DNA from 3 places in the Pseudoalteromonas sp. 68 DY56-GL68 genome. Region 2 is predicted to be linked to each of the others. Evidence: predicted binding sites of a transcription regulator. Region 2 holds the regulator's gene; each other region holds the start of a gene.
The links. The regulator NrdR, encoded in region 2, represses ribonucleotide reductase genes. The targets are predictions, from matches to a motif close to AAACACNANATNTNGTGTTT.
Positions count from the first base shown of each region.

Region 1: a site for NrdR is predicted at 4,053-4,072, ahead of nrdA (class 1a ribonucleoside-diphosphate reductase subunit alpha). Genes of this name have one in related genera too.
Region 3: a site for NrdR is predicted at 7,539-7,558, ahead of nrdG (anaerobic ribonucleoside-triphosphate reductase activating protein). Genes of this name have one in related genera too.

Region 1 covers NZ_JAOCZL010000021.1:360,350-371,442, reverse strand. The annotation lists gene NYF15_RS16150 (YaeQ family protein) at 1-194, shown strand, start outside; gene yfaE (class I ribonucleotide reductase maintenance protein YfaE) at 191-463, opposite strand; gene nrdB (class Ia ribonucleoside-diphosphate reductase subunit beta) at 463-1,593, opposite strand; gene nrdA (class 1a ribonucleoside-diphosphate reductase subunit alpha) at 1,664-3,949, opposite strand; gene NYF15_RS16130 (HAD family hydrolase) at 4,342-5,016, opposite strand; gene ubiG (bifunctional 2-polyprenyl-6-hydroxyphenol methylase/3-demethylubiquinol 3-O-methyltransferase UbiG) at 5,016-5,726, opposite strand; gene gyrA (DNA topoisomerase (ATP-hydrolyzing) subunit A) at 5,903-8,599, shown strand; gene serC (3-phosphoserine/phosphohydroxythreonine transaminase) at 8,669-9,757, shown strand; gene aroA (3-phosphoshikimate 1-carboxyvinyltransferase) at 9,760-11,040, shown strand.
Region 2 covers NZ_JAOCZL010000008.1:18,878-29,970, forward strand. The annotation lists gene ribBA (bifunctional 3,4-dihydroxy-2-butanone-4-phosphate synthase/GTP cyclohydrolase II) at 1-489, opposite strand, end outside; gene NYF15_RS05425 (riboflavin synthase) at 531-1,184, opposite strand; gene ribD (bifunctional diaminohydroxyphosphoribosylaminopyrimidine deaminase/5-amino-6-(5-phosphoribosylamino)uracil reductase RibD) at 1,165-2,328, opposite strand; gene nrdR (transcriptional regulator NrdR) at 2,331-2,780, opposite strand; gene glyA (serine hydroxymethyltransferase) at 2,889-4,145, opposite strand; gene NYF15_RS05445 (hypothetical protein) at 4,439-4,807, shown strand; gene thrC (threonine synthase) at 4,856-6,139, opposite strand; gene thrB (homoserine kinase) at 6,158-7,084, opposite strand; gene thrA (bifunctional aspartate kinase/homoserine dehydrogenase I) at 7,094-9,511, opposite strand; gene NYF15_RS05465 (response regulator) at 9,741-10,115, opposite strand; gene NYF15_RS05470 (sensor histidine kinase) at 10,353-11,093, shown strand, end outside.
Region 3 covers NZ_JAOCZL010000022.1:10,765-21,857, reverse strand. The annotation lists gene NYF15_RS17230 (nitrate/nitrite transporter) at 1-1,025, shown strand, start outside; gene NYF15_RS17225 (NnrS family protein) at 1,022-2,224, shown strand; gene NYF15_RS17220 (putative zinc-binding protein) at 2,378-2,818, shown strand; gene NYF15_RS17215 (molybdopterin-synthase adenylyltransferase MoeB) at 2,835-3,578, opposite strand; gene NYF15_RS17210 (alginate export family protein) at 3,762-4,952, shown strand; gene NYF15_RS17205 (NarK family nitrate/nitrite MFS transporter) at 5,251-6,723, shown strand; gene mog (molybdopterin adenylyltransferase) at 6,788-7,315, opposite strand; gene nrdG (anaerobic ribonucleoside-triphosphate reductase activating protein) at 7,560-8,012, shown strand; gene nrdD (anaerobic ribonucleoside-triphosphate reductase) at 8,017-9,822, shown strand; gene NYF15_RS17185 (DUF542 domain-containing protein) at 9,863-10,516, opposite strand; gene NYF15_RS17180 (DUF3024 domain-containing protein) at 10,698-11,045, opposite strand.

The DNA of each region.
Region 1 (11,093 bases), on a different contig from region 2:
GGCTGAATGAATATCAGCATTCACTTGACCTGATCAGCAATGGACATTTGATTGCCTTCGATCATCAATTTATCGATGATTTAGCGTCGCACCTAACTAAAAACCTACAGTGGGATGTCACTATTGATGAGCATGCAATCAGTGTTGCAGATAAGCTTGGTTTTTATCAGAGTAAGCAATTAGTGTGGCATTAAAGCTCAATGGTTATCTTACCATTGGGCTTACTGCAACATAGTAAAACTTCGCCTTCTCGCACAAAAGCAAGCGGCTCTTGATTATACTTGACGCTCCCTTCAACTAATTTCGCACGGCATGCACCGCAGTAACCTTCTCGGCATTGGTAGGGGACATCTATTTTTTGTTGTTCTAGGCATTCAAGGAGAGATGAACAGCCAGAATCAAACTCTACATTCTGGCTGTCTGTTCCTGCAAGGATAACCTGTGCAGTGGTGTTAGTGCTCATTACAGGTCGAAGTCACCAAAGTCAGATGCATCAACTTGAGAGTCGATTTGACCAACTAAATAAGAGCTAATTTCAGCTTCTTGAGGGGCAACTTGTACATTGTCTGATACCAACCAAGAGTTGATCCAAGGGATAGGATTGCTCTTACTTTCAAACTGAGCAGGTAAGCCTACCGCAGTCATACGTGCATTAGTAATGTATTCAACGTATTGGCATAGGATATCTTTGTTAAGACCAATCATAGAACCATCTTTGAACAGGTATTCTGCCCAATCTTTTTCTTGCTCAGCAGCTTCGACAAACATTTGGATCGCTTCTTCGCGGCATTGTGCAGCAACGATCGCCATTTCTGGGTCGTCCTTACCATCTTGCATAATGTTCAGAATGTGCTGCGTGCCAGACAAGTGCAGTGCTTCATCACGGGCGATTAGCTTGATGATTTTCGCATTACCTTCCATTAATTCACGCTCAGCAAAAGCAAATGAACACGCAAAACTTACGTAAAAACGAATGGCTTCTAAGATGTTTACCGACATCATAGCAAGATAAAGCTGCTTTTTAAGATCAAATAAGCTTACTTTAATTTCTTTCCCATTAATAACATGCTTACCTTCACCATATAAATTATATAGCGATACCATGTTGATTAAGTCATCATAGTATTTAGTAACCGCATCAGCACGCTCACTGATTTTTTCATTGCTTACAATATCATCGAAGATAAGCTCAGGAGATTGCGTTACGTTACGAATAATATGCGTATAAGAACGGCTGTGAATAGTCTCGCTGAATGCCCATGTTTCGATCCATGTTTCAAGCTCAGGGATTGATACAATCGGCAGTAAGGCAACATTTGGAGAGCGACCTTGCACACTATCAAGTAGTGTTTGATATTTTAGGTTACTCAAGAAAATGTGCTTTTCATGATCAGGAAGCGCTTGGAAATCTAAGCGATCTTTACTTACGTCAACCTCTTCTGGGCGCCAGAAAAACGATAATTGTTTTTCGATTAGCTTTTCGAAAATAGGGTACTTTTGTTGATCGTAACGTGACACGTTTACCGTTTGGCCGAAAAACATCGGTTCTTGTAATTGGTTATTATGGTTTCGACTAAAAGTTGTATATGACATAGTGATTTCTCAAAAAACAGTCAGGACAAAGCGGGCTAATGAGCCCGCCTTTGTTATGTTATTAATTTAATTAGATTTTACAAGCGCCGCCTGCACAACTGTCATCTTCAACCTCAGGTGTCAACTCATCTTGAGAGTCAGATGCACCGTCACGGGTGTTGTGATAGTACAGGGTTTTAACACCGAGTTTATACGCAGTTAGTAAATCTTTTAATAGCACCTTCATAGGTACTTTACCGCCTTCGTACTTAGATGGATCATAGTTCGTGTTTGCAGAGATCGTTTGGTCAACGAATTTTTGCATAATACCAACAAGTTGTAAGTAACCATCGTTTGAAGGAATATCCCACAGTAGCTCGTAGTTATCTTTCAGATTTTCATAATCAGGAACAACTTGCTTTAAGATACCATCTTTACTTGCTTTAACACTGATATGACCACGTGGTGGTTCAATACCATTTGTTGCATTAGAGATTTGCGATGATGTCTCTGAAGGCATTAGTGCAGACAGCGTCGAGTTACGCATACCATGCTCTTTAATGCTGGCACGTAATGAATCCCAGTCTAAGTGAAGTGGCTCTTCACAGAACTGATCTAAGTCACGCTTATAAGTATCTGTTGGCATAATGCCTTGAGAATACGTAGTCTCGTTAAATTTCGGACATGCACCACGTTCTTTCGCTAATTCATTTGACGCTTTCATTAGGTAATATTGAATTGCTTCAAATGTTTTGTGAGTCAGCGCATTTGCACTGCCGTCTGAGTAACGCTTGCCATTTTTCGCTAAGTAGTAAGCAAAGTTAATTACACCGATACCTAACGTACGACGACCCATAGTCGCGTTTTTTGCTGCTGGAACAGGGTAGTCTTGGAAATCAAGTAAGTTATCAAGCGCACGAACCGCAAGTTCAGCAAGCTCTTCTAATTCATCAAGTGATTCAATTGCACCTAAGTTAAACGCAGACAAGGTACACAGTGCAATTTCACCTTCTTCATCCATTACATTGCTAAGTGGCTTAGTTGGTAATGCAATTTCTAAACATAGGTTAGATTGACGAATTGGTGCCACAGTCGAAATGAACGGGCTGTGTGTATTACAGTGGTCAACATTTTGTAAGTAGATACGACCTGTGCTTGCACGCTCTTGTGCAAACATTGAGAATAACTCAATCGCTTTAATACGTTTTTTGCGAATTGACTCATCTTGCTCGTACTTGATGTATAGCTCATCAAACTTCGTTTGATCTTCAAAGAATGCGTCATATAGACCAGGTACATCTGATGGGCTAAATAAAGTGATGTAATCATCTTTAATTAAACGGCTGTACATTAATTTGTTGAACTGTACACCGTAGTCAAGGTGACGAACACGGTTATCGTCAACACCACGGTTGTTCTTAAGAACTAATAAGTTTTCAACTTCTAAGTGCCATAATGGGTAGAATAGGGTTGCTGCACCGCCGCGTACACCACCTTGTGAACAGCTTTTAACCGCTGTTTGGAAATGCTTATAAAACGGGATACAACCTGTGTGGTACGCTTCACCGTTGCGGATTGGGCTGCCAAGCGCACGAATGCGACCCGCATTAATACCAATCCCTGCACGTTGTGAAACATACTTAACAATCGCAGACGATGTCGCATTAATAGAATCTAGGCTATCACCACACTCGATAAGTACACATGAGCTGAACTGGCGCGTAGGCGTACGCACACCGGCCATGATTGGTGTTGGTAACGAAATCTTGAATGTAGATACTGCATCATAAAAGCGCTTGATGTAGTCAAGACGCGTCTCTTTTGGATAATCAGAGAATAAGCTTGCAGCAACTAAGATATATAAAAACTGTGCACTTTCGTAAATTTCACCAGTAACACGGTTTTGAACCAAATATTTCCCTTCTAGCTGTTTTACAGCAGCATAGCTGAAGTTTAAGTCGCGGTTGTGATCAATATAAGAATCTAACTCATCGATTTCTTGCTCGGTATAATCAACAAGTAAGTGTTGATCATAACGTTTGTCTTCAACTAATTTCGTGATGTGATCATATAAGCGTGGTGGCTCAAATTGGCCGTACGCTTTTTTACGTAAATGGAATACAGCTAATCGAGCAGCAAGGTATTGGTAGTCAGGCGTATCTTTAGAGATCTGATCAGCTGCCGCTTTGATGATAGTTTCATGAATGTCATCGGTACGAATTCCATCGTAAAATTGAATATGTGATTTTAATTCAACTTGCGAGACAGACACGTTATTTAGACCTTCGGCGGCCCAAGCGATCACGCGATGGATCTTATCTAGATCAAGTGACTCTTTACGGCCGTCACGTTTGCTTACAGATAGCTGTTGGTTCATAGTCTTGCCTGTATTCCTTGGGAAATTATATTTTTAGTGAAAATTTATTCTTCAGTATAATTTTTATTATTAAACACTAGATTGTGTGAATTGAATAACATTTAGCCACAATATCTGGTGTTCTTTAAATTGCAGATCACAAGATAGTGTGGTCTGCGATCATTTGCAAGGGACAGAAATGCCCCTATTTGTGGATAACTACTGGATAAGCACATTGTGTTAGTGAGCATTAACCTTTGACCATTCATTGATGATGAAATTTGTAAAAATCAACTCAAGATCTAGAAAATTTACCGTTTTTAAAAATAAATTTTGACTGTTTTTTTTATCGTCAAAGAATGCTCAAAACTCAAACCGATCACAATATATAGTATCTAAATTTAAATATAGCACTATATATGGTTAAATCCATCAATAGGCGAATGCCAATTGAAATCAGCTTGCCAATCCAGAGCAGCATCAACACTGGGTATATAGCCCCATAAAGCAGTAGCACTATACATATTGGCTGCTTTTGCCGCTTGGATGTCGCGCTCTGCATCCCCTATATACAAACAACGACTGGGATCAACATTGAGGATCTCAGCAGTGTGCAGTAGTGGATCTGGAGATGGCTTAGCCACGTCTAGTGTATCTCCACTCACCACAGCCATAGCATTACTTAAAGAAGGGATTGCTTTGACTAAGGGCTCTGTTAAAAAACTTGGTTTATTAGTCATAATGCCCCATTTAATGTCTTTTTGTTCAAGTGCAACTAAGAGCTGCTCTATACCCTTAAAACATTTACTGTGCACAGCAATATCTGCGGCGTAGTAGTCAAGAAGCTGCTGGCGCAAGGCGAGCTGTTCAAGTTCGGGCCATTTATCACCAAAGCCTACTTCTAATAATGCATTTGCACCATTAGAAGCAGCGGGGCGATAAACATGCTCAGCAACAGGCGCCACATTGGCATCTGCTAACACACGGTTTAATGCGCCACCTAAGTCATCTGCGGTATCGAGTAGTGTGCCATCTAAATCAAAGATAAAGGCATCAAAATCGATAGAGGGTGTTTGTACACCACTCATCAGGCTAGTTTCTCAAAGTGAAGAATGTAATTAACACTGACATCATCATTTAAGCTGTACTGCTTAGAAAACGGATTATAGGTAAGGCCTGTACTGGCTCTTACTTTTAACCCCGCTTCCTCTGCCCACGCAATAAGTTGTGCAGGTTTTATAAACTTCTTGTGGTCATGAGTACCTTCGGGAACCATTTTTAAAAGCTTTTCAGCGCCAACAATGGCAAATAAGTATGCTTTCGGGGTTTTATTTAATGTTGAAAAGAATACATCAGCACCTGGTTTGGCAAGTTCTGCTACAGCACGAATAATAGAAGCAGGATCTGGAACATGCTCCAGCATTTCCATACAGGTGATCACATCAAAGCGAGCAGGGTGCTCAGCCGCAAACTCTTCTGCGGGTACTTTAATATAATCAACGGGCACGCCGGTTTCCAAACTGTGTAGTTTGGCAACGGTTAAAGGCTCTTGACCCATATCGATGCCTGTCACTTTTGCGCCCATACGTGCCATGCTTTCACTTAAAATGCCGCCACCACAGCCAACATCTAAGGTTTCCTTATCAAATAAGCCGCCCACTTTATCGGCAACAAAATCCAAGCGAAGAGGATTTATTTCATGAAGAGGTTTGAACTCTCCGTCGCGATCCCACCAACGTTCTGCGATGGCTTCAAACTTTGCAATTTCTGCATTATCTACATTTTGATGTTCGGTCATAAAAAACTTCCTCGTCAATCTGAGGCCATTATATAGGGGTAAATTAATAAATCGCAAAGATTTAGCGCCTGTAAATCTAAATAAATTGTGATAGCATGGTCTGGAAATAATAACTAAAGCTCTGAAGACGGCGCTTTGCCTCTTTATGAGTCAATACTGAAGGAATGTGAAATCAAATGACTGATCTCGCCAATGAAATTCTGCCAGTCAATATTGAAGATGAATTAAAAAATTCCTACCTTGATTATGCGATGAGTGTAATCGTAGGACGTGCATTGCCAGACGTACGTGACGGCTTAAAGCCAGTTCACCGCCGTGTTTTATTCGCAATGAACGAACTCAATAATGATTGGAATAAACCTTACAAGAAATCAGCACGTGTTGTTGGTGATGTAATCGGTAAGTACCACCCACATGGCGACAGCGCGGTATATGACACCATCGTTCGTATGGCGCAGCCTTTCTCATTACGCTATATGCTTGTTGACGGCCAAGGTAACTTTGGTTCTGTTGATGGTGACTCTGCGGCAGCAATGCGTTATACGGAAGTCCGTATGGCGAAAATGTCACATGAATTATTAGCTGACTTAGAAAAAGAAACGGTTGATTACGTACCTAACTACGACGGTACTGAGCAAATTCCTGACGTATTACCTACAAAAGTACCTAACTTATTAGTGAACGGTTCTTCAGGTATCGCGGTTGGTATGGCAACAAACATTCCGCCTCATAACTTAACAGAAGTTATCAATGGTTGTTTAGCGCTTATTCAAAACCCTGATATGTCAATTGCTGACCTTATTGAATATATCCCAGGTCCTGATTTCCCGACTGCGGCGATTATCAATGGTAAAAAAGGCATTGAGCAAGCGTACTTAACCGGTCGTGGTAAAGTATATATCCGTGCTCGTGCTGAAATCGAAGTTGACGAAAAAACCGGTCGTGAAACAATCATCGTTCACGAAATCCCTTATCAAGTTAACAAAGCGCGTCTTATCGAAAAGATCGCTGAGCTTGTTAAAGATAAGAAGATTGAAGGTATTAGCGCACTACGTGATGAATCAGATAAAGACGGTATGCGTATCGTTATCGAAATCAAACGTGGTGATGTTGGTGAAGTAATCTTAAACAACCTTTATGCACAAACTCAGTTACAAACTGTGTTTGGTATGAACATGGTTGCACTAGATAACAACCAACCTAAGTGCTTTAACCTTAAAGAAATGCTTGAAGCGTTTATCGTACACCGCCGTGAAGTTGTTACACGTCGTACCGTATTTGATTTACGTAAAGCCCGTGATCGTGCTCACACGCTTGAAGGCTTAGCGATTGCTCTTGCGAATATCGATCCGATTATCGAACTGATTCGTAAGTCACCAACACCAGCAGAAGCAAAAGCTGCATTAACAGCACGTTCTTGGGAGTTGGGTACTGTTAAAGCAATGCTTGAAAAAGCAGGTGAAGATAACGTTGCACGTCCTGATTGGTTAGCTGATGATTTAGGTATCCGTGACGGTCAATACTATTTATCTGAGCAACAAGCACAAGCAATTCTAGACCTACGTTTACACAAGCTAACGGGTCTTGAGCATGAGAAGATCTTAGACGAGTACCAAACACTCCTTGATCTAATTGCCGAGCTTTTACACATTCTTTCAAGCCCAGAGCGCTTAATGGAAGTTATCCGCGATGAGCTAGTAGAAATTAAAGAGCAATATGGTGACGAACGTCGTACTGAAATCAGTGCAGCAGCTCACGATATTAGCCTTGAAGACCTAATTAATGAAGAAGACGTGGTAGTAACGCTTTCTCACGAAGGTTATGTTAAGTATCAACCATTATCTGACTACGAAGCACAGCGTCGTGGTGGTAAAGGTAAGTCAGCAACGAAGATGAAAGATGAAGACTTCATTGAACGTCTATTAGTTGCTAACACACACGATACAATTCTGTGTTTCTCAACGGCAGGTCGCTTGTATTGGCTTAAAGTATATCAGTTACCACTTGCAAGCCGTGCAGCGCGTGGTAAGCCAATTGTTAACTTATTACCACTTGAAGCTGATGAACGTATTACTGCTATCTTACCGGTACGTGAGTACGAAGAAGATAAATACATCTTCATGGCGACTGCATTTGGTACAGTTAAGAAAACACCACTTACAGCATACAGCCGTCAACGTGCGAGCGGTATCATCGCTGTGAACCTAAATGAAGGCGATAGCCTAATTGGTGTTGATATCACTGATGGCACGAATGAAATCATGCTATTCACTGATGCGGGTAAAGTTGTTCGCTTTAAAGAAGCGGAAGAATCAGCTGTCGTTGATGAAAACGGTAACCCAGTTCTAGACGAAAACGGTAACCCAGAAATCCGCTTCAAAGGTGTACGTCCAATGGGTCGTACAGCAACAGGTGTTCGTGGTATCAAGATGGCAGACGATCAACGCGTTGTGTCGTTAATCGTACCTAAGTCAGATGGTGCAATCCTCACTGTGACAGAAAACGGTTATGGTAAGCGTACTGCACTTGAAGATTACCCATCTAAGAGCCGTGCAACACAAGGTGTTGTATCAATCAAAGTAAGCGAGCGTAATGGCGCTGTGGTTGGTGCAGTACAAGTTGACGACAACGACGAAATCATGATTATCTCGAATCGCGGTACCTTAGTACGTACCCGTGTAAACGAGGTTTCTACGGTTGGTCGTAATACTCAGGGCGTTATTTTGATACGAACTATTGACGAAGAGCAAGTAGTTGGTTTACAACGTATCGAAGAAATCGAAGTTGATGAGCTTGAAGCCATCGAAGGCGAGGCCGTTGAAGTAGTCGATACAAATCCTGAAGAAACGGGTGATAACCCACCTTCAGAATAACATTGATTTAAAAAGCGGCTTCGGCCGCTTTTTTTATTAGCACTATAATTACTGGAATGAGGCAAAGTAATGACTAAATATAATTTTTGTGCAGGACCGGCAATGCTGCCGCCAGCAGTTATGCAAAAAGCACAAAAAGAATTTATAGATTGGCAAGGTTTAGGTGTATCTGTGATGGAAATCAGCCATCGCAGTAGTGATTTCATAGAGCTCACTGCTAAATGTGAAGCTAGCCTGCGTCGTTTAATGAATATTAGCGATGAATTTGAAGTGTTATTTATGCACGGCGGTGGTCGTGGTCAATTCAGCGCAGTTCCGCTTAACCTTCACCTTAATGATAAAACCGCTGTTTATTGTGAAAACGGTGTGTGGTCAAAAGGCGCGACACAAGAAGCCGCAAAATTCACTGCCGTTGAAAGTATCAATGTGCGTGATGATGAGCAGCAAAATGGTCAGTTTTCTATTAAACCAGCGAGCAGCTGGGAATTACCTGCGGATGCGTCGTACATTCACTATTGTCCAAATGAAACCGTAGATGGTATTGAAATTTTTGATGTGCCTTCACATCCGTCAGCTCCCATTGTGGCTGACATGTCTTCGACTATTTTATCGCGCGAAATTGATGTGAATCAGTTTGATCTTATTTACGCTGGTGCACAAAAGAATATCGGTCCGTCTGGCTTATCGATTGTTATTATCCGCAAAACGTTACTTGAGCGCGAGGGCCTTGCAAAGCCAGGTATTCTTGATTACGCCTTAGAAGCAAAACAAGGCAGCATGTATAACACACCACCTACATTTGCGTGGTACTTAGCGGCTGAAGTTTTTGAGTGGCTCGAAGCCAATGGCGGCGTTAAAGCCATGGAAGAGCAAAATATCGCAAAAGCAGAGCTACTTTACAACTACATTGATAGCTCAGATTTTTACAGCAACAAAGTTGCTAAGCATTGCCGTTCGCGTATGAACGTACCGTTTTGGTTAAACGATGAATCGCTTAATGACAAGTTTATCAGTGAGTCAAAAGAAGCTGGTTTATTAGCTCTTGAAGGCCACCGTATTGTCGGTGGTATGCGTGCAAGTATCTATAACGCGATGCCGCTAGAAGGTGTTCAAGCTTTGGTTAATTTTATGGATAAATTCGCCAAGGAGAACAGCTAATTATGGAACAGCTTCGTCTTGAACCGATTACAAAGGTAAATGGCAGTGTGACACTGCCTGGCTCAAAAAGTTTATCAAACCGTATTTTACTGTTAGCAGCGCTGGCAGAGGGCACCACAGTTGTAGAAAACCTACTTGATAGTGACGACATTCGTCATATGTTAGGTGCACTAAAACTTTTAGGCGTTAATGTATCGCTTAATGAAGATAAAACAGTGGCAACTGTCGAAGGTGTTGCCGGTAAATTTAAAACACCTAGCGAGCCACTATTTTTAGGCAATGCTGGTACGGCTTATCGTCCTCTTACAGCGGTGTTAGCGGCGGTAGAAGGCGAATACCAGCTAGTGGGTGAGCCTCGTATGGAAGAGCGCCCAATCGGCCATTTGGTGGATGCGCTACAAGCACTTGGCGGTGATGTTGAATACCTAAAAAATAAAGATTATCCGCCTCTGGCTATTAAAGGCGGCAAAATCAACGGTGGTAAAGTTGCAATTGATGGCAGCATTTCAAGTCAATTTTTAACTGCATTATTAATGGCAGCCCCGCTATTTAATGGCGACACAGAAATCACTATTAAAGGCACCTTGGTATCAAAACCTTATATCGATATCACCCTTGATGTGATGAAGCGTTTTGGCGTTACTGTGAGCCATGACAATTACGAAACGTTTTACGTTAAAGGCTGTCAACAGTATCAAGCACTTGAACGTATAATGGTTGAAGGGGATGCATCTAGTGCTTCTTACTTCGTTGCGGCTGCTGCAATAGCGGGCGGCGAAATTGAGATCAATGGGGTAGGTGCTGCATCTGTTCAAGGCGATATTGGTTTTGCCAAAGTCATGGAACAAGTTGGCGCTAAAATTGATTGGTACGATGAAAAGCTGGTGGTTCGTAAGGGAGAGCTGAACGCCGTAGATATTGATGCCAATGCAATTCCTGATGCGGCAATGACGCTGGCAACTGTTGCGCTTTTTGCAAAAGGTAAAACGGCCATTCGCAATATCTATAACTGGCGTGTAAAAGAAACAGATCGCTTGCATGCCATGGCCACAGAGCTTCGAAAAGTAGGTGCTGAGGTTGTTGAAGGGGAAGATTTCATCGAAATTACACCACCTAAAACATTTAACGATGTAGCGATTGATACTTACAACGACCACCGCATTGCCATGTGCTTTGCGATGGTGGCAGTTGCTGGTAAGCCAATAACCATTAACGATCCTAAGTGTACATACAAAACTTTTCCAACGTTTTTCAAAGTACTAGAGTCTGTCTCAAGTCAATAAAACAGAAGAAAATATAAAAAGTTACACTCTAAATGCGGATCTATTATCAGAAC
Region 2 (11,093 bases):
AACAATCACTGATGAAGGTTCAAGACCCGCTAAACGCGCTAAATCACAACCTGCTTCAGTATGACCTGCACGTGTTAACACGCCACCTGGCTGCGCCATAATCGGAAAAATATGCCCTGGTTGAACGATATCGCTAGGCACGGCACCTTTAGCAATAGCCGCTTGCACTGTGCGTGCACGGTCGGCCGCCGAAATGCCGGTTGTTACACCTTTCGCCGCTTCAATCGACATAGTGAAATTAGTTGAAAAGGCAGCACCGTTATTTTTGACCATAAGTGGTAATTCTAACTGCTGACAACGCTCTTGTGTCATGGTTAAACAAATTAAACCACGGCCGTGTGTTGCCATAAAGTTGATGGCATCAGCACTAATATGTTCTGCTGCGATGATTAAATCGCCTTCATTTTCTCTGTCTTCATCGTCCATTAAAATAACCATTTTACCGGCTTTAATGTCATCGATAATTTCTTGCGCGCTGTGTAAATTCATAATGTGCCCATGAGAGTATGATTAATTTGACCTATCCGTGCTTATTTAATAAAGCCAGCTTGTGCTAGCAAGCTCATTGATATGTCTGAACGGGAAGGTTGTTCAGCCCCTTTTATTAGGCGCTCTAAGTAGCGAGCAATCTGGTCAACTTCTAAGTTCACCTGAGTACCCACCTGAAATTCTGCAATCGTTGTTTGCTCAGCGGTGTGTGGAACAATCGTCAACTTAAAGCGATTTTGCTCGACTTCGTTAACCGTTAAGCTAATACCATCAATACATACCGAACCTTTGTACGGAATGTATTTCATTAAATCGCTGTTGGTACTTAGCCAATACTCTGTTGCACGAGCGTTAGGACTAATACTTTCTACCGTCGCAATACCATCAACATGGCCTGATACCAAGTGCCCACCTAAGCGAGAAAGTGGTTGCATGGCTTTTTCGAGATTAACTGTTTGGCCTTTTTTGTAATGTGCAAATCCAGTTAAGCTGATTGTTTCGTTTGATAAGTCAGCACTAAAACCATCGCTATATTTTGCGACAACCGTTAAACACACACCGTTGGTGGCAATACTGTCACCGAGCTTGACGTCTTTCATATCCAAATTAGTGCTTTGGATACGAATAGCTAGATCACCTTGCTTTTGTGTTAGTTCAACAATTTTACCTGTTGCTTCAATTATTCCAGTAAACATAGTGCTGCTCTTTATTTTCAATATATGTGGCTTGCTTTGCTTTTTTCGCGGTTATACGGATGTCGTCACCAATCATCACTGTATCAGTAAAGGTCAGCTCAGTGATATCACTCATCATGGTGACTTCTGCAAAGTTTAGTAAGCTTTTGCCCAAATCACCTATTAACTTAGGAGCAATATAAACAATGTATTCGTCAATTAAACCTTGCTCTGCGAACACCCCAGCAAGGGTTGCACCCGCTTCGAGCCAAACATGATTAAATTGTAGTTCAGCAAGACGCTTTAAAACCGCCGATAAATCAACTTTATTGTTATTTGCTTGCACCACTTCGTGTTTAACAAAGTGAGGCCACTTGGTGTGATTATCAAGCGAAGTGGTAAAAATAATCACCGGACTTTCAATGCTAAATAAAGCGAGTTCTGGGGTTAACCTATTTTGTGAATCAATAATGACTCGGGTCGGCTGGCGTAAAGGCAGCGAGGTTGGCATGATAAATGGAAGCTCTTCAATGCGAACATTCAGTTTTGCATTATCGGTCATAACCGTATCTGCGCCAGTGAGTATCGCGCAACTTTGGGCACGAAACGCTTGCACGTCTTGGCGTGCTTTAGAGCCTGTTATCCATTTACTTTGGCCGTTACTTAGCGCAGTTTTACCATCTAAACTACACGCCATTTTACAAGTCACATATGGCAATCCTGATTCCATACGCTTTAAAAAACCTTTATTTAAATCGCGCGCTTGTTGTTCAAGTAAACCAGATGCAACGCTAATACCGGCGTCGGCTAAAATTTGTAGGCCGCGACCACTCACCGCAGGGTTTGGGTCGACCATAGCGGCAATCACCTTGCTAACACCCGCTGCTTTTAAACCTTCGGCACAAGGTGGAGTGCGTCCATAATGACTACAAGGCTCTAAAGTCACATAGGCAGTGGCGCCTTTCGCGTTGTCGCCAGCTACAGCCAAGGCATTCACTTCAGCATGGCCCTGCCCTGCTAATTGATGAAACCCTTCACCGACTATTTCGCCATCTTTAACCAAAACACAGCCAACATTCGGGTTTGGCGTCGTAGTAAAACGACCTTGTTTAGCAAGCTCAATGGCACGCGCCATATAAGCTGTATCAAGCTCTGTAAACGACATGATTAATCACCTAAACGAGCGATTTCTTCACCAAACTCGCGAATATCTTCAAATGAACGATAAACCGATGCAAAGCGCACATAGGCCACTTTGTCGAGTTTCTTCAGTGACTCCATGATGCACTCACCAATTAAATGGCTAGAGATCTCACGCTCACCGGTGGCACGAAGTTGAGATTTAATGATGTTAACGACTTCATCGACCTGCTCAGTGCTAACAGGGCGTTTCTCTAAAGCGCGATGCAAGCCATTGAGTAACTTGTCTTCATTGAATGGTTCGCGGCTACCGTCTTGCTTGATGACTCTTGGCATCACAAGCTCAGCGCCTTCAAAGGTGGTAAAGCGCTCATGGCATTCGTTACATTCACGTCGACGTCTCACTTGGTGACCACCGCCAACAAGTCGAGAATCAATTACTTTGGTATCTTTTGCGGTGCAAAAAGGGCAATGCATAGGGTTCAACTTCCGTTTATAAAAAACAAAAAAAGGCCGCTTAGTAAGCGGCCTTTATAATAGCAAAAAACAACGCTATTGTTATCTTAATTACGGTTTAACCAGTAATTAAGCGTAAACTGGTAATTTTTTACAGATAGCTTTCACTTTCTCTTTTACTTCTGCTTGTACAGACTCATCGTTGATGTTGTCTAGTACGTCACAGATCCAGCCCGCAAGCTCTTTTGACTCAGCTTCTTTGAAACCACGGCGAGTAATCGCCGGAGAACCAATACGAAGACCAGACGTTACAAACGGTGAACGTGGGTCGTTTGGTACTGAGTTTTTGTTAACTGTGATGTTTGCATTACCTAGTGCAGCGTCAGCATCTTTACCTGTGATATCTTTATCGATTAGGTCAAGAAGGAATAAGTGGTTGTCTGTTTTACCAGAAACAACTTTGTAGCCACGCTCTTGCAGTACTTCAACCATAGCTTGAGCGTTCTTAACAACTTGTGCTTGGTACGTTTTAAACTCTGGTTGTAATGCTTCTTTGAAAGCAACCGCTTTAGCAGCGATGATGTGACATAAAGGGCCACCTTGACCGCCAGGGAATACAGCGCTGTTTAGCTTTTTGTAAATCTCTTCATCACCACATGCAGAAACGATTAGACCGCCACGAGGACCCGCTAATGTTTTGTGAGTTGTTGTAGTAACAACGTGTGCGTGAGGGATTGGGCTTGGGTATACACCCGCAGCGATAAGACCAGCAACGTGAGCCATATCTACGAATAAGTATGCACCTACTTTGTCAGCGATTTCACGGAATTTAGCCCAATCAACAACGCCAGAGTATGCAGAGAAACCAGCGATGATCATTTTTGGCTTGTGCTCTAATGCCAGTGCTTCAACTTGAGCATAATCAATTTCGCCAGTCTCTTCATTTAGGCCGTATTGAATTGCATTGTACGTTTTACCAGAAAAGTTAACGTGTGAGCCGTGAGTTAAGTGGCCACCATGAGCTAAGCTCATACCTAGTACAGTATCGTGTGGCTGAAGAAGCGCTTGGAAAACAGCTGCGTTTGCTTGTGAACCTGCGTGAGGTTGAACGTTAGCGTAGTCAGTGCCGAATAATTCGTTTGCACGGTCAATAGCGAGTTGCTCAACAACGTCAACGTGCTCACAACCGCCATAGTAACGTTTGCCTGGGTAGCCTTCAGCATATTTGTTCGTTAGCTGAGAACCCTGTGCTTCAAGCACGCGTGGGCTACAGTAGTTTTCAGACGCGATCAGTTCGATGTGCTCTTCTTGACGAGCCGTCTCTTTATTGATGGCTGCAAATAACTCTGGATCGAAATCCGAAATATTCATGCTACGTTCTAACATGGGGTCTCCTAAGGCAACGTGTATGGTGTTTTTTTGAAGGCTATATTGTACGCTTAAAACGCACTTTTGCCTATCGTGTAATGATGAACATATTTAAACAGGGATTGAATTTATTTCACAGTGTTTTAATAATGATATTTTTTTATTGATACATAACAAAAATTTATAAATTTAAAATATTACATATATTTTTAAAATGTCACTAAATTAAAAAAGCGGCCGCTGACACTTGTATTTCCGCTTACACCAACTAATCTTATAGTATTAGTTAGTATCAAGGATGATAGCGAGACATGTTAGCCAAACCAATTTACGAAGTTGTCCCTTATGTGTACTTCTTTCTCGGGGTGAGTTGTATTACGTTAGCCAAAGATAGTGTGCCAACTTTAATCGGTATAATACTGTTTTTAATGGGCGCTAATGTGTGGCGTATGCGCTCTGAGGCCAGAAGAACTGATCACTCAAGCCAAAGAATAAAACAAACAAAATCTCACTATTACTATGAATTTAAACCATTTATTTTATTCATTTCAGCGTTCACTTTAATTCAGTGGACACAAAACGAAATAATCTCAATTATCAGTGTGTTACTGTGTATCGCCTCTTTGGTAATTCTCATTATGCGAGTTTTAAACCGTCATAGCCTTTCACTACTTCATTAAAATAAGCAATATAAAAAAGAGCGACTTAGCCGCTCTTTTTTATAGATATTACGCGAGTTTACTGAGTAGCTCAGTGCGAAGCAATTGATAATCAAACTTGATATCTTCAGCTAAACATTGCTTTGCTAATGCATCAGCAAGTGGTTTCGGCATAGACAGTTCAATGTCTAAAATTTCTTCAACACTTTCTTTAAATTTAGCTGGGTGTGCTGTCGCTAAAAAGATACCTGCGCTGCCGTCTGCTAGATTTTCTTTCAAGCCTTGATAAGCAATTGCAGTATGAGGCTCTGCAATGTAACCCGTTTGATGAATTTTTTTCATCACCTCTTTTGTTTCTTCTTCACCCACACAGCTTGAGTAAAAATCATCATAGCTAAACCATTTGTTATCCAACATAAACTGAACACGTGGCCAGTTATTCGGTTTACTCACATCCATTGCGTTCGATAACGACTCAAGCGTGTCATTAGGCGACCACTCTTTGTTTTGTAAAAAACGTGGCACAGTGTCGTTTTGGTTAGTTGTAGCGCTTAATTTAGCAACCGGCATACCAAGCACTGCTCCAATCATCGCAGCGCACACATTACCAAAGTTACCACTTGGTACTGAGATATGTGCTTTACTACGCTGCTCTTTAGGTAATTGAGCAATGGCTTCAAAGTAATAGCATACCTGTGCAACTAAACGACTGATGTTGATTGAGTTAGCAGAGTTTAGACCTAGCTTTTGTTTAACTTCATCGTCTAAAAACGCTTGTTTTACCATGCTTTGACAATCATCAAAGCTACCATCAACAGCATAGCAGTGAATGTTATTACCTAACGTTGTGAATAGCTTTTGCTGCGCCAGTGATATTTTCCCTTTCGGGTATAAGATCACGACATCAATATTTGGCTTGTTGTAAAAGGCATGGGCAACCGCAGCTCCTGTATCGCCTGATGTAGCCGTTAAAATCGTGACTTTTTCGCCTTGGTTAAATTGCGCAAGACATTCAGCCATAAAACGGCCACCAAAGTCTTTAAACGCAAGCGTTGGACCATGAAATAGCTCTAAGCAATAAATGTCTTTTTCTACTTCAACTAATTTCACATCAAAGTTAAAGGCATTTTGCACCATCTGAGCAACGGTATCTGCTGGTAGCTCATCACCAATTAGGTGCGATAAAATCTTGCTGCTACGGCTAACAAAGTCCAAATCTAGTAACGCATCAATGTCTTGAATTGGCGTTAGGCTTTCTGGGAAGAACACCCCTTGGTTACGCCCTAACCCTGTTTTTACCGCTTCAACAAACGACACCTGTTGTGTTTCATCTTTTAAATTATGTAATTGCATGTTTATTCCTTAAATTCTCTAAAGCTGTCGTGTGCCAAGCTGATCTAGTTGACAGATATGGCAAAAGCCCTGCTCATTAATGTAATTATCATTCAGCCACGCTGCACACTGCTTAGCAGCTGCAAGGCTCTTACACACGGTAAATAATGTTGGACCCGCCCCCGAAATACTGACAATCTCTGCGCCAAGCTCTGGTAAGGCACTTTTAGCTTCTGCAAAGCCTTGTATGAGTGGAGCACGATGTGGCTCGGCTATTTCATCACTCATAATGGATAGCGCTGCATCAAAGCGACCAGTTAGCAATAAGCTACTAAACGCAGAAAGTCGCTGTGCAAACTCAACACTATCGTGCATTGATAATTGCTTTGGCAGTACTGATCGCGCTTTTGCGGTATTAAGTGAAAAACCTGGAAAAGCCGCTACGTAATACCATTGATTATCAACAGGTAACGAAATTGACTTGTTCGGAATAAGTTCACCAGTTAATTGCAAACCACCTAAATAACATGGCGTGATGTTATCGTAATGACGGCCGCCACTAACAATGGCTTCAAAATCAGCCATCAACTCGATGAGTTGCTCTTGAGATAAATTTGTTTCAGCAAATTTATCAAGGGCTGCAAACGCAGCCACCACAGAACACGCACTTGAACCTAAACCAGAACCAATTGGTAAGTTCTTTTTAAGCTCAAGTTTTACCGCTGGCATAGTCGGCGCAACGTGTTCTTTAAAATGAATTAAACATTGATAAGCCAAGTTTTCTTCAGCATTAGCAGGCAGTTTATGAGCATAGTCGCCTGAACATACAAAGGTATCTTGCTCAGCGGCACTCACCTCGACAACATCACCTAATAAGGTGCCATCGATAGGTGCCAGCGCAGCACCTAACGCATCAAAGCCGACAGCAAAATTCCCGATTGAAGCGGGTGCATATACACGGATCATGACCTGCTCCTACCGCGTTAACGTTTTTAAGATATCAGCAAATACGCCTGCGGCCGTTACTTCAGCACCTGCGCCATAACCACGAATCACAAACGGGCGTGGTTGATAATATTGACTTAAGATTGCCAGTGCATTTTCACCGTCACGGATATCGTATAAAGCATGGCTACTATCTACGGCTTCAATGCCTACTTTACATTGACCGTTTTCAATAGTGCCCACATAACGAAGTACTTTACCTTCACTTGCTGCACTTTGAATGCGGTCGTTAAACTGCGCATCAAGAGATGGTAGTTTTGCCATAAAGTCCGCTACAGAATCACCTTCTGCAAACCCTTTTGGTAAAACAGATTCAACTTCAATATCGCTTAGTTCTAACTCAAGACCTGATTCACGGGCAATGATCAGTAGTTTTCGGGCAACATCGGTACCTGATAAATCATCACGCGGATCTGGCTCTGTAAATCCACTTTCTTTCGCTTTTAATGTTGCTTCGCTTAGTGATAAACCATCTTGTAGCGCACCAAACATATACGATAATGAACCCGATAAGATACCGCTGAATTTAATAAGTTCATCACCCGCACCAAATAGCGATTTCAGGTTATCAAGAACCGGTAGGCCTGCACCTACGTTTGTTTCGTATAAAAACTTACGGTTATTCTTTTGTGTTGCTGCGACTAAATCTTGGTAGTAAGCATACGAGCTAGTATTGGCTTTTTTATTCGCCGCAACGACATGGAAACCTGCATTTAAGAAATCAACATATTGCGCAGCAAGTTTATCGGCTGAGCTACAATCTACGATCACAGGGTTGATTAAGTGATTTTGTTTAACAAATTGCTCCACTAGGTTTAAATCAAATGCTTGCTCTGAGCTGGCTAGCTTGTGTTGCCAGCCATCAAAAGCAATGCCTTCGCTATCTAGGTAAAGCTGTTTTGAGTTAGCAACACCGTATAGGTTCAGCTTAATATTACGTTTTTCAAGCCATGCTTGTTGGCGCTCTAACTGCTGAATAAGCTCTTGACCAACTAAGCCACAGCCAAGTAAAAACACATCGATTGAAGGAATATGCGTAAAGAAGTTTTCATGGCACACTTTTACAGCATCGTTGCACAGCTCACCATCAATAACTGCTGAAATGGCGCTTTCAGTTGAGTCTTGTGCGATAGCAACAATGTTAACTTGTGCTTGAGCTAGTGAAGCAAAAAACTTAGCAGCTAAACCTTTATGAGCACGCATGTTATCACCCACTAAAGTGACAATAGCAAGATTACGCTGTACTTGAACTGGCTCAATTAAACCAGCTTGTGATTCTAATTCGAAGGCAGTTTGTAATGCTTCAAGAGCAAGTGATAGGTCACTCTCATGCACACAGAAACTGATGCTAAATTCACATGAAGATTGAGTGATTAAAACAATTGAAACATTGTCATGTGCCAATGCATTAAATACTTTTGACGCCATGCCCACTTTGCCTTTCATACCTGGGCCTGACACCGTTAACATAGCGAGGTTTTGTAAACTTGATAACGCTTTAACTGGATCGCTCGACACGCTGTCGTTACTGATCACTGAACCTTCTGCACGTGGGTTATGAGTATTTTTTATCTCGCACGGCACACCTGCTTTAGCACAAGGTAAAATCGTTTTTGGGTGCAACACTTTCGCACCAAAGTAAGAAAGCTCCATTGCTTCTTTATATGAAAGCGAATCAACCTTAGAGGCTTTTTTGATATAGCGCGGGTCAGCATTGTACACACCGTCTACATCAGTCCAAATCTGGCATACATCAGCTTCTAAACACGCTGCTGCAATCGCAGCTGAGTAATCGGAACCATTACGACCAAGTGTTGTAAGCTCCCCTAGCTCATTAGATGCTGTGAAACCTGGCATGATATAAATAGTACTTGGCGCCGCTTTCAATGCTTCTTGAAAACGTACTTTACTTGCTGCTAAGTCAGCTTCAGCATCAATGTAACCACCTACAGAAGCTATACACGCCGTCGCTTCGAGGTAGCGAGCATTGCTCTCTTTAAGCATACATTCCATCAAGGCAACACTAACGCGCTCACCAAAACTGATTACATAAGCACGTACTTGGTCTGGGCAGCATTTTAAAAGTGCAACACCATCTAGCTTATTCTTAAGCTCATTCAAGTCTGGCCAATTTGCTACCTGACCAAAATCAGCTTCGACAGCTGCTTTTAATTGTTCACAGCGCACAACCAGTGCTTGCCATAACTCACTAAAATCTTGCCCATGCTCTGCTGCACTTGCTAACGCTACCAGAGAATCTGTCATACCACCTGGTGCTGATAGCACTAACAACATTTCATCACGTAATTCTTCTTTGACTAACTGAGCTACCTGTTGCAAACACGCGTAGTCAGCCAAGGACGACCCGCCAAATTTTAATACTCGCATTATTTATGTTTCCTCATCCCATAAACGAAAAAAAGGCCTGTGTTCTAGTGAACACAGGCCTTTATATTTGTTGCACCGACCTATGCCACTATCCCGTAAGGATGATGGTTGTAATAATAATGGTCGTTGCGTGATTAAATGTTTTCATAGCCTTTAGACTGCCCTATTACTAGCTAGGCTGTCAACCCTTTACTTAAAGATAAATTATGCATTTAGGTTATAAGAAACACTAATGAATACCAAATTTATGCAAGGTCGCTTTTAAGCGGGCAATATCTATCGGCTTGTCGATAAAGTCGATAGCACCTAGTTTTGCAACTCGTTGTTTCATTTCAACTTGAATATCAGCCGAAATAACTAAGACAAAACACTCTATTTTTTCAGCTTTAATGGTTTCGAGTACAGTTACGCCATCGACTTCTGGCATAGTTAAATCCAAGCACAGCAAATCAAAGCTCTGCTCTCGTAAAAAAGTAAGTGCTTCTTTACCATTCTTGGCTTGATGGATATCAGCACTGATGCAATCACCTAGGCACCTAACAACTTGTTTCCTAGCAACATTTGAGTCATCGCAGACAAGTACTGTGAAATTAGAACTATTCATGAGATAAAAATCTTTGCTGTAGCAAATACAACATTAAAAAAGGCTAAAGTAAAAGATGAAGTAAATTTATAACACACTTTTTAAAGTGCAGTAAGGCTAAGTTTTTTCAATATTTAGTAACAATTTATAAATGTTTCTTCAAAAAAGGATATATTTATTTATTTTTAATCATTTATTAGCTAACTTTAGAACTAGCTGAATGTATTACAATTGTCACCAAGGAGCTATGGATATTCCATGCTACAAAAAAGCCTGTCAAAAAAATTATTAACCAGCGTACTCTCGGTCTACTTTTTATTAACGTTTGTAGTTACGTGTGGGCAGGTCATTGCTGAATACGTTAATACTAAAGACTATATACGTGACGAATTAACCACCTTGCAAAAAACATTTAGTCGAAGCTTAACCCGCGCCATTTGGGAGTTAAACACCAAACAAACAATTACCACGGCCGAGGGATTACTCGCCATTCCAATGATTGAAGGTATTATTGTTCGTGATGATAGCGGTGAAATTTTATCCCAACTTGGGCGCTCTCTAGATATACACGAATTATACAGTCAACAACTAGTGCAAGAAGAAGCCATTATCGAGGACACCCCTTCGGGCTTATTTGGTTATACTTTCCCACTTATTTTTGAGTTTTCAGGCAGAGCAACCCAAGTCGGTGATGTCACCTTATTTTCAAGCCGCGAAGTTGTCTTTAGCCGTATTATGATTTCAATTTATTTCTTGATTGGTAATGCGATGATCAAAACCACGTTTTTGATCATTTTATTTTTAATCGCCTTTAGAAAACAACTTACCGAGCCACTTGCACAACTCACCGAACAAATTGAAGACCTAGAGCTCAATGACTTAGAAGGCCGTCACATCGAAATCGAAACTAGTGAGCATAACGAACTAAAAGTGATGGAAGAGTCATTCAACCGCTTAATAGATAAAGTGGTGTTGTACAGAGAAGAGCTCGAACATACA
Region 3 (11,093 bases), on a different contig from region 2:
GCTGTGTGCCCGCATTACTTTGCTTGTATATCGCAACAAATTATTACCAATTACTGTTTTTGGGCTTGTGGATTGGTGTAAGTGGGGCTTCCTTTACTATAGGTATTCGCTACGTGTGTGACTTCTTTCCACGTGGCCAACAAGGTACGGCTATGGGAGTATTTGGGGTTGGCAATGCAGGAGCTGCCATAACCTTAGTATTTGCACCTTGGATTATTGATAATTTTGGCTGGCACTGGGTGGGACCTGTTTACGCGGTTGGGCTCGTTTTTGTTGCTCTCTTATTTTGGTTTTTTGCACCTTCCCAGCCAGTTCATGCCATGCAATTGGATACACAGCAAAGAACTTGGTATCAGTTATTGCATGATTCACAAATTTGGCGCTTGGGGCTTTATTATTATTTTGTTTTTGGTTCGTTCTTAGCACTGCTTTTATGGCTTCCATACTATTATATTCAGGCTTATCAATTATCAATAACACAAGCGATGGCTTTTACCTTGTTTTTCGTTGCAACCTCATCTGTTGTTCGCGCGTTAGGAGGATGGTTTGCTGACAAATATGGCGGTCGAAGTGTGAATTGGAGTGTATTTTGGGTGTGTTTGGTTTGCTTATTTTTTCTAAGTTATCCGCCTACAACAATGACTATTCACGGTATTAAGCAAGATGTTTACGTGTCTTTTTCAATAAATGTGTGGGTGTTCACATTTCTTTTGTTTGTGATTGGTTTAGCGCAGGGGTTTGGGCGGGCGAGCGTTTTTAAAATGCTCCATGAAAATTATCCTAATGAGATGGGGCATGCTGGAGGTTTCGTTGCCGCAATCGGTGCCTTAGGTGGGTTCACGTTACCTTTATTATTTGGTGCTGTTGTGGATGTTTTTGGTTTTTACAGTGCCACGTTTATGTTGCTTTATGCGGTATTAGCTGTGTGTATGATGCTGATGTATTTTGCTATTAAGGCTGAAAAATTTCGCCGCCGATTAAGTGAAGCTGCCCAATATAATTTTCTGGAAGATGAAAGCTTATGAGGAATCACGCTAATAAAGAGCAGGTAAAAACAGAGTCCGTATTTTTTCAGCTTGCATTTCGGCCTTTATTTTTCGCTGGTGGCCTATTTAGTTGTGTTGCATTAGTTGTATGGGGACTTGTTTTACATGGGAAGTTGTTGTTTTCTCCTTATGGTGGCGTACTGTTTTGGCATAGCCATGAAATGTTATTTGGTTTTGTGTGCGCTGTTATTGTGGGGTTCTTATTAACCGCCGTGCAAAATTGGACTGGAGTTCGTTCTATTCATGGAAAAAAGTTATTACTGTTAACAAGTCTTTGGCTTTTGGCGCGAATTGCAATGGTATTGCCTTTTGTACCGAAGTGGTGTGTATTTGTGATCGATATGTCTTTTTTACCTTTGGCCGGTTATTGGTTAGCCCAACCAATTATACTCAAAGGACAAATGCGTAACCTCTTTTTTGTGCCTATTCTTTTAATGCTTAGTGCAACCAATTTGTTGATGCACTTAGGTGTCGTTTTAGGTGTATTTGAACTGTATCAACATGGTTATATGTCTGCAATTTTATTAATAACATTACTAATGAGTGTACTCGGCGGACGGGTTATTCCGTTTTTCACTGCAAATGCAACACAGACTAAAAAGGTGGTGGGAAAGGCTTGGTTAGAAATTGCTGCGCTAGGTAGTACATGGGGAATGTTCTTTTTATATTTTTGTGGACTCATTTATTACATTGCAGATGAAGTCGTAGGCGTACTGTTTGTTATTTGTGCTCTATTGCATTGTTTACGAGCTGCACGTTGGCATTTCTTTAAAACATTATCTATTCCTTTACTTTGGAGTTTGCATTTAGCGTATTGGTTTATCCCGTTAGGTATTCTGTTAATGGGGGCTGCTTATTTATTTGAGTTGTTATCAATTTCAACCGCTTTTCATGCTCTTACAGTTGGGGCTATGGGAAATATGATCTTAAGTATGATGTCGCGGGTGAGTTTAGGTCATACGGGTAGAAAATTAATTGTTAAACATGCCATTATTTTTGCATTTGGCGCCGTATTAGTTGCTGCATTACTACGTGTTTTTGGAGTGCTAATTGATGCTGAGTTAACTTTATACTTCATTTCACTTTCAGTGATCACTTGGTGTATTGCTTATGGTCTATTTAGTTTGGTCTATTTTCCAGTCTTAACTCAACCAAGAGTTGATGAGCAGAGTAAGTAATGACTTTTACACAGTTGATTTAACGCTTTATAGGTAGCGTTCTATACCTCTTTTATGATGATGTGTTTTTTGCCCACATTGATGTGGATCAAGTTTACTTTGTGACGTTATTACTAAGCTGCTCTTTCCCGTTTCAATTGAGTAAGGAAAACGATGAAGCAGCAATTACCTGTTTTATTAACGTGTGCTGGTATGTGCCACGAAGCTGAGTTAGCAGAAGATATTGCACAGAGTTTATATCAGCAAGGAAAGGTCGATAAAGTGTCCGTTGTAGCAATTACTGCAGGCTCGTTTATACATCAGCAAAAAGTAAAGGAAGCATCCAGTATTGTGGTGTTTGATGGTTGCGCTCTTAATTGCGCGAAGTTAAGTTTAGACAAGTTAGCGATTAGTGATGTGTATCATTTCGATATCTCAAAGCTCTTGCAAAAAGTATCATGTGTTGGAGAAAAGCCATCACTGCTTGAATCCTTACAAGTTACACAAATGATTAACCACACGCTTTTCTCTGTGTTACCTAAACAATATTCATTAGGTAAAGGCAAAGGTGCATCTGAAGATATTATTGCTATTTTCCCATGTGCAGACCGTTAAAGTTAATTCGTTTACTTTAACGGTCTGCACATACGTTGCACTGCGGATTTTTCTTAATTTTAAACGTTTGAAAAGCGAGTTGATGGGCATCATAAAGAAGCAGTGAAAGCGAGCTGGGCTCTATATTTAGTAAGCTTTTAATTGCTTCAGTTGCCTGCAATGAACCTATTGTTCCGACAACGGGTGAAAGTACGCCAGCTTCCATGCAGCTTAGTGAAGGCTCTTTAAAGAAGCTCGCCACACAGGCATAGCAAGGGTCATCGTCGCGCATAGGAAAATGAATAACCTGTCCTTCCATTCTAATCGCTGAGCCTGAAATTAGCGGTATTTTCTTTGACCAGCATAATGTGTTTAGTAAAAGTCGGGTTTGAAGGTTATCGCTACAATCAATGACAACATTAACTGAATTTAAAGTGGGCTCATCTGAGTGATCAAACTGCTTATTGAAGGTATTGATCTCTACTTGGCTATTTAATTTGGCTAATTGCTGTTTTGCGGTTTCTACTTTTGAATGACCCACGCTTAATTCGGGGTAGAGTATTTGTCTCTGAAGATTGGTTATATCAACGGTATCATGATCAAAAATAGTGATCTTACCTATTCCTGCGGCGACTAAATACTGCAAAACAGCACATCCTAAACCACCCGCTCCAACAATTAGGGCATGGCTATTCATTAAGGTTTCCTGACCTTCTTCCTGAACTTCTGGCAGTAAAATATGGCGGCAGTAACGCATCGTATTCGAGCTATCAAGTTGCATGTTTTCATCCTTCTTCTCAACGGTAGTACAAGCCTACATTAAACAGAGGAGGAGCTGTTATACCTCTTTGTGGGTGGTCATGGTTATGGTGGGTAAGGTTATGAAATTATTGATTTAAATCAAAATTTGCTAGAGGGGCAGATGTAAGCTAAGCGCAACTTAAATGCATAGCAAGGTAATGACATGAAAACACAATTATCAATTTTAGCATCGTTAGTAACAGTCGGTTTAAGTACGCACGTAAACGCCGTTGAGAGTGATGGTATTCAGAGCATGTTAAAGAATGGCCAAGTGCAGGGGATGTTGCGTTATAGATACGAAAATGTTGAGCAAGATGGATTAGCTGAACGAGCTCATGCTTCAACATTATTAACGCGCTTTAATTATAAAACAGCCACCTTAAAAGGGGTTTCAGCTCTGTTAGAGTTTGATAATGTCACGCAGCTAGGTAACGACAACTACAATAGCATTGTGAACGGAAAATTAGATCACCCTGTTGTGGCTGATCCAAAAGGAACCGAAGTAAATCAAGCAAGCTTACAATTTAAAAATGAACAGTGGCAAATTACTGCTGGCAGACAACGTATTAACTTAGATGACCAGCGATTTGTAGGGGGAGTTGCTTGGCGTCAAAACGAGCAAACATTTGATGGGTATCGAGTCATTTATAAGCCGACATCTTCAATAAAGTTTGATTATAGCTATATATATAATGTTAATCGTATTTTTGGTGAAGATAGTTCAAGCAGTGATTTACATGGAAAGCTACATTTTGGTAATGCGTTATTTCAAGTCAGGCCAGAATTTAATATGAGTGTTTTTGCATATCTTTATGATTTTGATAATGCACTCACTATTTCAACACAAACAATTGGCCTGCGCGCTACGGGACAGTTTTCAGAGTCACTTTCTTACACTTTGAGTTATGCCATGCAGCAAGACTATGCTGACAACCCTCAGTCATTTGATGCAGACTACTTTTTAGCTGAGTTTAAAGGCAAGGTTAATCAGGTAGGTTGGAAGTTGGGTTATGAATTGCTGGGCTCTGATAATGGCATCAGTTTTACCACACCTTTGGCAACAGGGCATAAGTTTCAGGGTTTTGCAGATAAGTTCCTGAATACGCCTAATGTAGGTATTGCAGATCTTTATTTTGGGATTAATGGTGAATTAGCCAAAGTGAAACTATCAGCGACGTATCACCGTTTTGAAAGTGACGAACAAAATACTGACTTTGGTGATGAGCTTGATGTAACAGCACTGTACCCAGTATCGAAGGACTGCAATCTATTATTCAAGTATGCGCACTACAATGCGGATGAGTTTGCAACAGATACTGATAAGTTATGGGTTATGTTAACTCATAAGTTCTAGCCTTTATTTTTAACTGACTACTGTACCCTGCAATTCAAAAGCCTCTTCGGAGGCTTTTTTTGATGATTAATAAAACCTATCTACTTTTATTCAGTTTTTTGCGCTGTAGGTATAAAGCTCCTCCTAAATGGGTAGTGAGTATAGGTGGGTAAAGAGATCGCGCTTCAAGGCAGAAAAAATAAGGGAGTAGGTCTGTTTTTGTTCACCTTAAAGTAACTGTTATTCATTGATTTGCATCAATTCTTTTTAATCTTGCCAACCGAAAATGATGTCAGTAACCCTATCTTTGGAGAAGACAATGGCAAGTGAAAAATTTAATATTTTTTCTTTTCGCGGAAAAATGAAAGTATTACATCTAAGCTGGCTCGCATTTTTTATTACCTTTTTTGTTTGGTTTAATTTTGCCCCCTTATTGCAAGCGGTAAAAACAACATTAGGTCTAACAACCGAACAAGTTAAAACCTTACTTATTTTGAATGTGGCGTTAACGATCCCTGCTCGGGTGATCATTGGCATGCTAACAGATAAATATGGTCCACGATTAGTTTATTCATGCTTGTTGGTTATCAGCTCGATACCTTGTTTTATGTTTGCTTTTGCAGATAGCTTTTTACAAGCTGCTATTGCACGCTTTCTACTTGGTTTTATTGGTGCTGGTTTTGTTATTGGCATTCGTATGGTATCTGAATGGTTCCCACATCATGAGTTAGGTACCGCAGAAGGCATTTATGGGGGATGGGGGAATTTTGGGTCAGCGGCTGCGGCTTTTTCACTTCCTACCCTTGCATTAATTTTTGGTGGTGATGATGGCTGGCGTTATGCAATAGGTGTGACGGGGCTTCTTAGCCTTATATTTGGATTTATTTTTTATGCTAACGTGACTAATACACCTAAAGGCTCAACCTACTTTAGGCCAAAAAACTTGGGGGCAATGGAAGTCACATCAAAAGGTGATTTTTTTCTACTTTTAATCATGAAAATTCCAATGTATGCAGCGCTGGCTTTGTTAACTTGGAAGCTCTCACCGAGCGGTGTCGGTATGCTAGATGCAAACATTGTTAACTTTATTTATGGTGCATTGGTTGTACTCTATTTATTTGAAGTTAAAAAAGTATGGGCAGTGAATAAAAACGTATTCGAGCAAGAAGTGCCAGAGCTACATCGTTATAGTTTTAAGCAGGTGGCCGTGTTAGATATTCTTTACTTTACTAATTTTGGTTCAGAATTAGCGGTTGTTTCAATGTTGCCACTCTTCTTTGCTGATACTTTTTCGCTGGATCCTGTTATGGCAGGGATGGTTGCTGGTGCTTACGCATTTATGAACTTAATGTCTCGCCCTGCGGGTGGTTTTATTTCTGATAAATTTGGTCGAAGAACAACATTGTTGATCTTAACAGCGGGCCTTGCTGCTGGTTATTTTCTAATGGGGATGGTTAATGCACAGTGGCCGTTATGGCTTGCCGTTGTTACAGCTATGGCATGCTCGTTCTTTGTTCAGTCGGGTGAAGGAGCTGTCTTTGCTGTTGTTCCCTTAATAAAACGTCGCTTAACGGGACAAATAGCAGGTATGACAGGAGCGTATGGTAATGTAGGAGCCGTAACGTTTTTAACCGTTTTATCATTAGTCGATTACGCAACCTTTTTCTATGTCATTGCAGGGACAGCTATGATTGGTTTTGTCACTTTGTTCTTTATGGATGAACCAAGAGGGCAAATAGCTGAAGTAAGAGAAGATGGCACCGTTGAATTAATTGATGTCTCACATAAATAAACATTAATCCATTTAAAAGCCAGCATAACATTATGCTGGCTTTTCTCATTTATATAGTGTGGTTTTAGCCCTTAGGTCTAAAAACCTGAATGACAGAGTCATCACATTCCAAATAAGGCCCCTCAAGTAAATCAATACAATAGGGAATAGCTGGGAAAACGGCATCAAGGCATTGACGAATTGCTTTTGGCTTACCCGGTAAATTGATAATCAACGAACTGTCTCTGATCCCCGCTGTTTGTCGAGAGAGTATCGCCGTTGGCACGTATTTTAAGCTTTCTAGGCGCATTAACTCACCAAAACCTGGCATCATTTTGTCACATACAGCTTCTGTCGCTTCTGGGGTCACATCACGTTTTGCCGGACCTGTTCCACCTGTTGTAATGATCAGAGCGCATTTTTCGTTATCTGCAAGGTTACATAATGCATTTTCTATTAAAGGTTGCTCATCTTCTACAAGTTGATAGCAAGCTTGCCACGGCGAGCTTAGATAGCTATTTAATGCTTCAACAATACTTGGCCCTGATAAATCATCATATTGCCCGCGGCTAGCGCGATCACTCACGGTTAAAATACCAATTTTTGTTGTCATACCTGTCTCACTGTTCATTTATTTATGGGCACTTTAACAAAGCCATAGCTAAAGATAACTCCTCCTTAGTAGGTAGTTCTTGCTCGAGTTAAACCAAGGCTTAGTAATAAATTATAACTACCTATTTTGTGTGTAAATTGACCGTGTGATTTATTGATTTAGATCAATAAACGAATTGGCATTAAATACCTCAAATACTATATATTGATTAAGATTTTATTTTTAACACAATATATGGTGTTTTATGTTTAAGGTGCTAAAGCCACAGATTTGTTTTCAAGAAGTGCCTAATGAGGTGGCTCTTGGTTTTATCTGTACGGGCTGTCCTCTTAAATGCCGTGGTTGCCACAGTGTTGATACATGGGATCCAAAACAAGGAGAAGACTTAACTAAGGCACGTTTTGAGGCTTGGATCGCACGCTATAGACAATTAATAACATGCATTGTTTTCTTCGGTGGTGAGTGGCAAGAGCGTTGTTTAATTAGTTACTTAAAAATAGCTAAACAACAGGGGCTAGCAACCTGCTTGTATACGGGGCTAGACGACGTATCTCATAGCTTGAAAGCCGAGCTTACTTACTTAAAAACAGGCCCTTATATTCCCGAGTATGGTGGGCTTGCAAGTCGTACCACTAACCAAAAGTATATTGAAGTTGCTAGCGGAAGATTACTTAACTCATTATTTTTAAAAGGATAACAAGATGTCTTTACTTACCTTAGAACAGTTAAAAGAAAAAATGCATTTCATACAAAACTATACGCAGGCAACAAATGCTGCTGATGGCTCTACAGTGGATGCAAACGCCAATGTGACATTAAAGAATGTAGCAACACTGGAGTCTGAAATTATGAAAGACTACTTTATTCAAGTTAATCGTTCACAAGTTGCTGGCAAAATAAAAGAGCTTTATGGCGAACAGTTGAGCCAAGAGTACATTAGGCAAATAGAAAACCATGAAATCTATGTTCACGATGAAACTAGCTTAAAGCCATATTGCACATCAATTACTATGTATCCTTTTTTGCTGGATGGCTTAACTAAACTAGGTGGAGAGTCAAAAGCTCCTAAGCATTTAGAATCATTCTGCGGTAGCTTTGTTAATTTGGTTTTTGCTATTAGTGCACAATTTGCAGGGGCAGTTGCCACGGTCGAGTTCTTAATGTATTTCGATTATTTTGCCCGAAAGGATTATGGCGATAATTACTTAACGACTCACCCACACGCTATTAAAAATCATCTTCAACATGTGGTTTATGCACTAAACCAACCTGCTGCAGCAAGAGGTTATCAAAGTGTATTTTGGAACATCTCTTTGTACGATGTTGAGTACTTTAATGCAATGTTTGGTCATTTTGTCTTTCCAGATGCAACGCCTGCTAACTGGCCGACCGTAAAAGGCTTACAACAGTTCTTCTTGGACTGGTTTAATGATGAGCGCAGTAAAGCTATTTTAACATTCCCCGTTGTTACAGCTGCAATGCTTGTAGAAAATGAAGCACCTAAAGATAAAGAGTTTGCGTTAATGTGTGCAAAAAATCTGAGTGAAGGTGGGTCATTCTTTATATATCAATCTGAAAACCCTGACTCTTTAGCATCTTGCTGCAGACTCAGAAATGAAATTAATGATCACAGTTTTTCATATAGCCTTGGAGCGGGCGGGGTTGCTACAGGCTCAATCAATGTCATCACTTTAAATATGAATCGTTTAGTTCAGGATAATCGTGACTTAAAAGCAGAAGTCGAGAAAATTCATAAGTATCAAATAGCTTATAGAACTTTAATGGAAGAGTATTTTCAAGCAGGGATGTTGCCAGTTTATGATGCAGGATTTATCTCGTTCAAAAAACAGTTTTTAACAGTGGGCATTAATGGTTTAGTTGAAGCAGCCCAATATTTAGGATTACAAATAAATACAGGCGATGCATATAAAAGCTGGGTTAAGGAGCAACTTAAAATTATTTATCAAGCTAATCGAGCTGCAACAAAGGAAACCGGATACTTATTTAATACAGAGTTTGTTCCTGCTGAGAACTTAGGTGTTAAAAATGCGAAGTGGGATTTAAAAGAGGGTTATGAAGTTCCACGTGATTGTTATAACAGCTATTTTTATATTGTAGAAGATGAAACGATTAATCATCTCGATAAGTTTATTCTACATGGTAGTGAAATGGTGGAGTATCTGGACGGTGGCTCAGCACTGCATTTAAACTTAGATGAGCACTTAGATGTGCATCAATACTTAAAGTTATTGAATATTGCCGCTAAAACGGGGTGTAATTATTTCTGCATTAACGTACGCATCACAATTTGTAATGACTGTGAACACATAGATAAGCGCTCGAATCAACGTTGTTCAAATTGTGGATCAATCGATATTGATTATGGGACACGAGTGATTGGTTATTTAAAAAGAGTATCGGCCTTTAGCCAAGGACGCCGTAAGGAGCATACTTTAAGGCATTATCATCGAACTAAAAATAGCGTCGCAAACAGAAAGTCGGCATAAATTAAAGCGCTTCAATTGAAGCGCTTATTGCTGAGGAGCTTTATTGTTCGATAAATAAAATATTGTTTTCTAAGTGTATATGCTCTTTTAAGTCATAATAAAGTTGCTCTACACCAACATACAACGCTTGCCACGAGCTACATACCCCATCAGGCGGTGTGAACTGATGTGTAATATCAGCGAGTTTCTCTAATGCTTTAGCATGCTCTAAATGTTCAGCCTCCATAACTGAAATAGGCCCCGCAGGATAAAAGCCGTTCATAAGCAGTGGGAATAGAATTTCTTCTTCTTTCATCATATGTTCTTGAAGCTCAAACTCCATCGAAACAAGGTGTGATTCCAGTTCTTTTGGAAGTTCTGGGTGATCAGAATGATTGAGCGTAATCTTCTTTATGAGCTGAATTAATTCAGGAAACTGTTGCCTATGTTTTTCGTGAAAATTGTCAATAATGTGCGTAATAAGTGAAGCTGTAGGTTGAGCACCCCACATTAAATGATTAGCCAACTCTTTTTGCAGATCTAATGCATCAAGCTGTGATAAAAATGAGTCATGGTCAAAGTTGATACTCTTTAAAGTCTGCCTTAGAGTTTGTTGCCCGTTAAAGCAATAATCTAGCTTATTTTCATCAAATAAACGCGTGGCACCAGGAATAGTCGCTGCAAGTTCACCAATTGGTTTGTCTAAAAGTGACATAGTTAAAAGCCTTGAACCGTAAAATGGGTGCTTCTAATCTAAATAAGCAAACTTTGAAATGAAATTACCCTAAATGGATAGAAGTAGATAAGAAAGTGAGTATTTGGTAATCGTTTTTGAGGTGACTATCAAATACTCGCGACTGTAAGCTTTATAAATTTAAAAGAAAGTTGCCGGTGAGCTAACCCCAGAAGCAGCCATATTGGTCACTCATTACAACCTGCATAGCTGACTCTATATTTTTAGCTACTGGGGTAGGGTCGTAGCCGTGCCATTTTAAGTCGCGCTTCATCCAAAAAATTTTCCACTGCTTTTGAGTCTTCACCCATGTCAACTTGGCATTCTCAGTGTCGATATATTGAGTTTTATCACGCCAGTTTTGGTGACGTTCATAGATATACACCGACTGATTTTCGATGCGAAAACCAATGTCAAATTCATTACGAACATTCACAGGTGGGCGGTGTTTCTCGAGTGCTTCGCCTACTACCTTCTCAATGTGTTTAATTTCAAATTCACTGATTGCCATTGTTATTTACCTGTTTTATTACCGCCACCCTAAATATAAGGTAGTTGG